DNA from 2 places in the Parageobacillus sp. KH3-4 genome. Region 1 is predicted to be linked to the other one. Evidence: a T-box and tRNA genes for the amino acid it is inferred to sense, from the RefSeq annotation. Region 1 holds a T-box; the other holds one or more tRNA genes.

Region 1 (4,426 bases):
AGATAACGTAGACGTGACTGGTTCGATTTCCATCGACAGTGACGTTGATACGCCAATGAAGAGGTGGTAATGGTTTATGGATAGTTTGCTATGGTTTTTGACGACATTGATTCAAATTTATACGTATGCGCTCATTATTTACATTTTGATGTCATGGTTTCCCAATGCGCGTGATACGAAAATCGGGCAGATGCTGGCAGCGATTTGTGAGCCGTATTTAGAACCGTTTCGCCGCATTATTCCGCCAATCGGAATGATTGACGTTTCTCCGATTGTCGCCTTTTTAGTGCTTCGCTTTGCGACAAAAGGATTGTACGCTCTTTTTGATATGTTCAATTTAGTGTAAGGAATCCGTTATTAGGGTTCCTTTCTTTCATGAAAGTTAGGTGTAAGCGATGGAAATATATCAGCATTTTCGCAAAGAAGAACATCATTTTATTGATCAAGTATTAGAGTGGCAGGAAACGGTAAAGAGACAATACGCGCCGAAGCTTACCGATTTTTTAGATCCACGCGAGCAGCAAATTGTGCAAAGCGTCATTGGCCGTGACGAGGAAGTGCATTTTTCATTTTTTGGCGGAGCGCCGTTTACGGAACGCAAGCGGGCGCTATTATATCCGCCGTATTTTCAACCTTCGGAAGAAGATTATGAAATTGCTTTATTTGAGATCCGTTATCCGAGCAAGTTTGTAACGATCGGGCATCGCCAAGTGCTAGGGGCGCTCATGTCGCTCGGGTTGAGGCGCGGCAAATTTGGTGATATTTTAATGAAAGATGAGCAAATTCAATTTTTGGCAGCAAACGAAGTGGCTGACTATATTCGTTTGCATTTGCACGCGATTGGCAAAGCGAATGTTTCTATAGAAAAAAAGCCGTTGACGGACATAATCGAATTAGAAGAAAATTGGCGAGATACAACGATTACCGTTTCGTCATTAAGGCTAGATGCGATATTATCACAAGCGTTTCATGCATCGCGGCAAAAAATTCAGTCATTCATTGAAAATGGATTTGTAAAAGTTAATTGGAAAATCGTCGAGCATGCACATTTTGAATGCCGACAGGGAGACGTTCTTTCCGCGCGCGGGTTTGGACGCTGCAAAATTATAGCGATTGACGGAAAAACAAAAAAGGATAGGTGGCGCATTCGCGTTGGAATCCAAAAATAATCAAATGACTGCAGGAATTAATAGAAAAATGTCGAATGATATGGAAAAGGAATTATGCAGACGGAGGTGGCCATTGTGCCTTTAACGCCATTAGATATTCATAATAAAGAATTTAGCCGAGGTTTTCGTGGCTATGATGAAGATGAAGTGAACGAATTTCTTGATCAAGTTATTAAAGATTATGAAATGGTGATTCGCGAAAAAAAGCAGCTGGAGGAAAAGGTAGCGGAATTGACAGAAAAGCTAAATTACTTTACGAATATTGAAGAAACATTAAACAAATCGATTTTAGTCGCCCAAGAAACGGCGGAAGAAGTGAAGCGGAACGCGCAAAAAGAGGCAAAGCTGATCATTAAGGAAGCGGAGAAAAACGCGGAGCGCATCATCAGCGAAGCGCTCGCGAAATCGCGGAAAATCGCTCTCGAAATCGAAGAGTTAAAGCGGCAATCGAAAGTGTTTCGCACGCGTTTTCGCATGCTCGTTGAGGCGCAGCTAGAAATGTTGAATAACAGCGATTGGGATGATTTAATGGAATATGAAGCGCCTAACGTGGAAACAGAGGAAAAGGAAGAGCTCTCTCAATCTTGACGACAGCCGGATCTTTTGCATATAATATCGAATAAAATGAACATAGCTGTTAACGATGAAGGGGACAGTAGCTCTTTCACCGCTTATTTCAGCGAGCCGGGGATGGTGGAAGCCTGGCATAAGCGAAAGAGTGAAGATCACCCTGGAGTTCCATGCTGAACGAAAGAGTAGGCAATGGCGAGTCATTCACGTTACGAATGCAGAGTGGGCTATGGCATACATAGCCAATAAGGGTGGTACCGCGAGACCGTTCTCGTCCCTTTTTGGGAGAGAGCGGTTTTTTACGTTTTTGCTGTCTCTCAATTTTCATTTTTTGTTAAAAAATTTGTCTATTCCATTTATGAATAAAAAAGGATGGGAGGAATGAGCATGGATTATAAAGAAACGCTGTTAATGCCACGCACTGAATTTCCAATGCGCGGAAACTTGCCGAAGCGCGAGCCGCAAATTCAAAAAAAATGGGAAGAAATGGACATTTATCGCAAAGTGCAAGAACGGACAAAAGGCCGCCCGCTGTTTGTGCTGCATGACGGACCGCCGTATGCGAACGGCGACATTCATATGGGGCACGCGTTAAACAAAATTTTAAAAGATATCATCGTCCGCTATAAATCAATGAGCGGTTATTGCGCTCCATACGTTCCTGGATGGGATACGCATGGCCTTCCGATCGAAACCGCGCTCGCGAAAAAAGGCGTTGACCGAAAATCGATGAGCGTCGCGGAATTTCGAAAGCTTTGTGAACAATACGCGTATGAACAAATCAATAACCAGCGCGAGCAATTTAAGCGCCTTGGCGTGCGCGGCGATTGGGAAAACCCGTATATTACGCTGAAACGTGAATATGAGGCGCAACAAATTAAAGTGTTTGGCGAGATGGCGAAAAAAGGGCTGATTTATAAAGGCCTGAAGCCGGTATATTGGTCCCCATCGAGCGAATCGGCATTGGCGGAAGCGGAAATTGAGTATAAAGATAAACGTTCACCTTCCATTTATGTCGCATTCCCAGTGAAGGACGGGAAAGGAGTGCTTGACGGGGACGAAAAAATCGTGATCTGGACGACAACACCGTGGACGATTCCGGCGAACTTGGCGATTGCCGTCCATCCAGACCTTGATTATCAAGTTGTTGAAACAAATGGTGCTAAATATGTCGTTGCGGCTGCGTTATTAGAATCTGTTGCGAAAGAAATCGGCTGGGACGACGTAACAGTTGTGAAAACGATCAAAGGAAAAGACTTAGAATACGTTGTGGCAAAACATCCGTTTTATGACCGCGATTCTTTAGTTGTTTGCGGCGAACATGTTACGACAGACGCCGGAACAGGATGCGTTCATACCGCGCCTGGACACGGGGAGGACGACTTTATTGTCGGACAAAAATACGGCTTGGATGTGTTGTGTCCAGTCGATGAACGCGGCTATATGACAAGCGAAGCACCAGGCTTTGAAGGAATGTTTTACGATGAAGCGAACAAAGCGATTACGAAAAAGCTAGAAGAAGTCGGCGCGCTTTTGAAGCTTGGTTTTATCACTCACTCGTATCCGCATGACTGGCGCACGAAAAAGCCGACGATTTTCCGCGCTACGACACAATGGTTTGCATCGATCGATAAAATTCGTGGCGAACTGCTCCAAGCCATTAAAGAAACAAAATGGATTCCGGAATGGGGCGAAATCCGCATCCATAATATGATCCGCGACCGCGGCGACTGGTGCATTTCCCGCCAGCGCGCGTGGGGGGTACCGATCCCAGTCTTTTATGGGGAAAACGGCGAACCGATTATTACGGACGAAACGATTGAACATGTGTCTAACTTGTTCCGTCAATACGGCTCGAACGTTTGGTTTGAGCGCGAGGCGAAAGACTTATTGCCGGAAGGATTTACACACCCATCGAGCCCGAACGGCATTTTCACGAAAGAAACAGACATTATGGACGTATGGTTTGATTCCGGATCTTCCCATCAGGCAGTGCTCGTAGAACGCGACGATTTACGCCGTCCGGCTGATTTATATTTAGAAGGTTCCGACCAATATCGCGGCTGGTTTAACTCCTCGCTTTCAACCGCCGTCGCTGTTACCGGAAAAGCGCCGTATAAAGCGGTATTGAGCCACGGATTTGTCCTTGATGGAGAAGGCCGGAAAATGAGCAAATCGCTCGGCAATGTCGTCGTGCCGGCGAAGGTGATGGAACAGCTCGGCGCCGACATTTTGCGCTTATGGGTGGCTTCCGTCGATTATCAAGCGGACGTTCGCATTTCCGACAGCATTTTAAAACAAGTCGCGGAAGTATATCGGAAAATCCGCAATACATTCCGATTTATGCTTGGAAACTTGTTCGACTTTAACCCAGAGACAGATGCGGTTCCAGTTAACGAATTGCGCGAAGTCGACCGCTACATGCTCGTAAAACTAAACCGTTTGATTGAAAAAGTAAAACACGCTTATGAAACGTACGATTTCGCGTCCATTTATCACGATGTGAACAATTTCTGCACCGTTGATTTAAGTGCTTTCTATTTAGACTTCGCAAAAGATATTTTGTATATCGAAGCGCCAAACGACCGCGCGCGCCGTTCGATTCAGACGGTATTGTACGAAACGGTTGTCGCGTTAACGAAGCTTGTGGCGCCGATTTTGCCGCATACCGCAGAGGAAGTATGGGA
Region 2 (4,426 bases), 1.1 Mb from region 1:
AGCAAAGTGTACAAAAGTTCCTTGAAAACTAAACAAAACGCAAGCGTCAATAAGAAAAGCGAAGGCGACTGATTAGCCCCGACAGGCGCTGGAGGGCTCGCGAGGAGGCGGTTGCCGCCACAGCGAGACCGAAGGAAGCGTCCCGAGGGGCTAGGAGCCGGAGCTAGACAATAAGAAAAGCGGAGGCGACTGGCACCTTTTGGTGTCGGAGCCGAAGTTGGAGATAAGCCAATCCATTTTCTATGGAGAGTTTGATCCTGGCTCAGGACGAACGCTGGCGGCGTGCCTAATACATGCAAGTCGAGCGGGCCGGGCGGAAGCTTGCTTCCGCTTGGTTAGCGGCGGACGGGTGAGTAACACGTGGGTAACCTGCCCGTAAGACCGGGATAACTCCGGGAAACCGGAGCTAATACCGGATAACACCGAAGACCGCATGGTCTTCGGTTGAAAGGCGGCTTCGGCTGCCACTTACGGATGGGCCCGCGGCGCATTAGCTAGTTGGTGAGGTAACGGCTCACCAAGGCGACGATGCGTAGCCGGCCTGAGAGGGTGACCGGCCACACTGGGACTGAGACACGGCCCAGACTCCTACGGGAGGCAGCAGTAGGGAATCTTCCGCAATGGACGAAAGTCTGACGGAGCGACGCCGCGTGAGCGAAGAAGGTCTTCGGATCGTAAAGCTCTGTTGTTAGGGAAGAAGAAGTGCCGTTCGAACAGGGCGGTACGGTGACGGTACCTAACGAGAAAGCCCCGGCTAACTACGTGCCAGCAGCCGCGGTAATACGTAGGGGGCGAGCGTTGTCCGGAATTATTGGGCGTAAAGCGCGCGCAGGCGGTCCCTTAAGTCTGATGTGAAAGCCCACGGCTTAACCGTGGAGGGTCATTGGAAACTGGGGGACTTGAGTGCAGAAGAGGAGAGCGGAATTCCACGTGTAGCGGTGAAATGCGTAGAGATGTGGAGGAACACCAGTGGCGAAGGCGGCTCTCTGGTCTGTAACTGACGCTGAGGCGCGAAAGCGTGGGGAGCAAACAGGATTAGATACCCTGGTAGTCCACGCCGTAAACGATGAGTGCTAAGTGTTAGAGGGGTTAGCCCTTTAGTGCTGTAGCTAACGCGTTAAGCACTCCGCCTGGGGAGTACGGCCGCAAGGCTGAAACTCAAAGGAATTGACGGGGGCCCGCACAAGCGGTGGAGCATGTGGTTTAATTCGAAGCAACGCGAAGAACCTTACCAGGTCTTGACATCCCCTGACAACCCTGGAGACAGGGCGTTCCTCCCTTCGGGAGGACAGGGTGACAGGTGGTGCATGGTTGTCGTCAGCTCGTGTCGTGAGATGTTGGGTTAAGTCCCGCAACGAGCGCAACCCTCGCCCCTAGTTGCCAGCATTCAGTTGGGCACTCTAGGGGGACTGCCGGTGACAAACCGGAGGAAGGTGGGGATGACGTCAAATCATCATGCCCCTTATGACCTGGGCTACACACGTGCTACAATGGGCGGTACAAAGGGCTGCGAACCCGCGAGGGGGAGCGAATCCCAAAAAGCCGCTCTCAGTTCGGATTGCAGGCTGCAACTCGCCTGCATGAAGCCGGAATCGCTAGTAATCGCGGATCAGCATGCCGCGGTGAATACGTTCCCGGGCCTTGTACACACCGCCCGTCACACCACGAGAGCTTGCAACACCCGAAGTCGGTGAGGTAACCCGCAAGGGAGCCAGCCGCCGAAGGTGGGGCAAGTGATTGGGGTGAAGTCGTAACAAGGTAGCCGTACCGGAAGGTGCGGCTGGATCACCTCCTTTCTAAGGATGACACGAAAAGCAAAGGCGACTGCCTATTGACAATGAGATGAAAATCAGTTACAATGACGCTTGTCGTTTTGTTTAGTTTTGAAGGAATTTTTAAGAATTTAATATGATATGATGGGCCTATAGCTCAGCTGGTTAGAGCGCACGCCTGATAAGCGTGAGGTCGGTGGTTCAAGTCCACTTAGGCCCATTTGATGTATGGGGCCTTAGCTCAGCTGGGAGAGCGCCTGCTTTGCACGCAGGAGGTCATCGGTTCGATCCCGATAGGCTCCACCATTTAGTGAAAAAACATTTTGCGCCTGCGTCTATGAACGGATGCAGGAGAAATCAATTGGTTCCTTGAAAACTAGATAACCGAAAGGAAGAAGCCGGGAAGCGAAGGCGGCGAAGATAAAGCCGGGTTTCGCATGGTTAAGTTAGAAAGGGCGCACGGTGGATGCCTTGGCACTAGGAGCCGATGAAGGACGGGGCAAACGCCGAAACGCTTCGGGGAGCTGTAAGCAAGCGTTGATCCGGAGATGTCCGAATGGGGGAACCCACTGCCCGTAATGGGGCAGTATCCATACCTGAATCCATAGGGTATGGAGGGCACACCCGGGGAACTGAAACATCTCAGTACCCGGAGGAGAAGAAAGCAACCGCGATTCCCTGAGTAGCGGCGAGCGAAACGGGAACAGCCCAAACCAAGAGGCTTGCCTCTTGGGGTTGTAGGACCACTCAGATGGGAGTGACAAAGGAACGGGGTAGACGAAGCGGTCTGGAAAGGCCCGCCAGAGAAGGTGACAGCCCTGTAGTCGAAACTTCGTTCCCTCCCGAGTGGCTCCTGAGTACGACGGGACACGGGGAATCCCGTCGGAAGCAGGGAGGACCATCTCCCAAGGCTAAATACTCCCTAGTGACCGATAGTGAACCAGTACCGTGAGGGAAAGGTGAAAAGCACCCCGGAAGGGGAGTGAAAGAGAACCTGAAACCGTGTGCCTACAAGTAGTCAGAGCCCGTTGATGGGTGATGGCGTGCCTTTTGTAGAATGAACCGGCGAGTTACGATGACGTGCGAGGTTAAGTCGAAAAGACGGAGCCGCAGCGAAAGCGAGTCTGAATAGGGCGCGTAGTACGTCGTCGTAGACCCGAAACCAGGTGATCTACCCATGCCCAGGGTGAAGGTAGGGTAACACCTACTGGAGGCCCGAACCCACGCACGTTGAAAAGTGCGGGGATGAGGTGTGGGTAGGGGTGAAATGCCAATCGAACCTGGAGATAGCTGGTTCTCCCCGAAATAGCTTTAGGGCTAGCCTCAAGGGAAGAGTCTTGGAGGTAGAGCACTGATTGAGCTAGGGGCCCTCATCGGGTTACCGAACTCAGTCAAACTCCGAATGCCAACGACTTATCCTTGGGAGTCAGACTACGAGTGATAAGATCCGTAGTCGAGAGGGAAACAGCCCAGACCACCAGCTAAGGTCCCTAAGTGTACGTTAAGTGGAAAAGGATGTGGAGTTGCCCAGACAACCAGGATGTTGGCTTAGAAGCAGCCATCATTTAAAGAGTGCGTAATAGCTCACTGGTCGAGTGACTCTGCGCCGAAAATGTACCGGGGCTAAACGTACCACCGAAGCTGTGGGATGACCGATGGTCATCGGTAGGGGAGCGTTCTAAGTGCGCCGAAGCGAGACCGGAAGGACTCGTGGAGCGCTTAGAAGTGAGAATGCCGGTGTGAGTAGCGAAAACAGAGGTGAGAATCCTCTGCACCGAAAGCCTAAGGGTTCCTGAGGAAGGTTCGTCCGCTCAGGGTTAGTCGGGACCTAAGCCGAGGCCGAAAGGCGTAGGTGATGGGCAACAGGTCGAGATTCCTGTACCACCTCCTCACCGTTTGAGCGATGGGGGGACGCAGGAAGGTAGGGCGAGCAGGCTGCTGGAATAGCCTGTCCAAGCGGTTAGGCCGCCAGATAGGCAAATCCGTCTGGCAACAAGGCGGAGCCGTGATGGCGAAGGGACCTTTGGTCCCGAAGTCCCCGATCCTACACTGCCAAGAAAAGCCTCTAGCGAGGTGGGAGGTGCCCGTACCGCAAACCGACACAGGTAGGCGAGGAGAGAATCCTAAGGTGCGCGGGAGAACTCTCGTTAAGGAACTCGGCAAAATGACCCCGTAACTTCGGGAGAAGGGGTGCTCTCTTGGGTCTCAAGCCCGAGGGAGCCGCAGTGAAAAGGCCCAAGCGACTGTTTATCAAAAACACAGGTCTCTGCGAAGCCGAAAGGCGAAGTATAGGGGCTGACACCTGCCCGGTGCTGGAAGGTTAAGGGGAGCGCTTAAGCCGCAAGGCTGAAGGTGCGAACCGAAGCCCCAGTAAACGGCGGCCGTAACTATAACGGTCCTAAGGTAGCGAAATTCCTTGTCGGGTAAGTTCCGACCCGCACGAAAGGTGTAACGACTTGGGCACTGTCTCAACGAGAGACCCGGTGAAATCATACTACCTGTGAAGATGCAGGTTACCCGCGACAGGACGGAAAGACCCCGTGGAGCTTTACTGCAGCCTGATATGGAATTTTGGTATCGCTTGTACAGGATAGGTGGGAGCCTGGGAAGCCGGAGCGCCAGCTTCGGTGGAGGCGGCGGTGGGATACCACCCT

What was found. A T-box is a leader RNA that pairs with one kind of tRNA and senses whether it is charged. The one in region 1 lies ahead of ileS (isoleucine--tRNA ligase), so its partner is inferred to be a tRNA-Ile.
Region 2: it has a tRNA-Ile gene. The T-box ahead of ileS (isoleucine--tRNA ligase) is inferred to sense a tRNA for this amino acid. The anticodon was not compared.

Annotation. Positions count from the first base shown of each region.
Region 1 is NZ_AP025627.1:2,701,839-2,706,264, reverse strand. It holds gene MWM02_RS13600 (cell division protein SepF) at 1-70, shown strand, start outside; gene MWM02_RS13595 (YggT family protein) at 77-346, shown strand; gene MWM02_RS13590 (YlmH family RNA-binding protein) at 396-1,169, shown strand; gene MWM02_RS13585 (DivIVA domain-containing protein) at 1,245-1,757, shown strand; T-box leader at 1,804-2,021, shown strand; gene ileS (isoleucine--tRNA ligase) at 2,127-4,426, shown strand, end outside.
Region 2 is NZ_AP025627.1:30,048-34,473, forward strand. It holds rRNA gene MWM02_RS00150 (16S ribosomal RNA) at 240-1,796, shown strand; tRNA gene MWM02_RS00155 (tRNA-Ile) at 1,919-1,992, shown strand; tRNA gene MWM02_RS00160 (tRNA-Ala) at 2,003-2,078, shown strand; rRNA gene MWM02_RS00165 (23S ribosomal RNA) at 2,212-4,426, shown strand, end outside.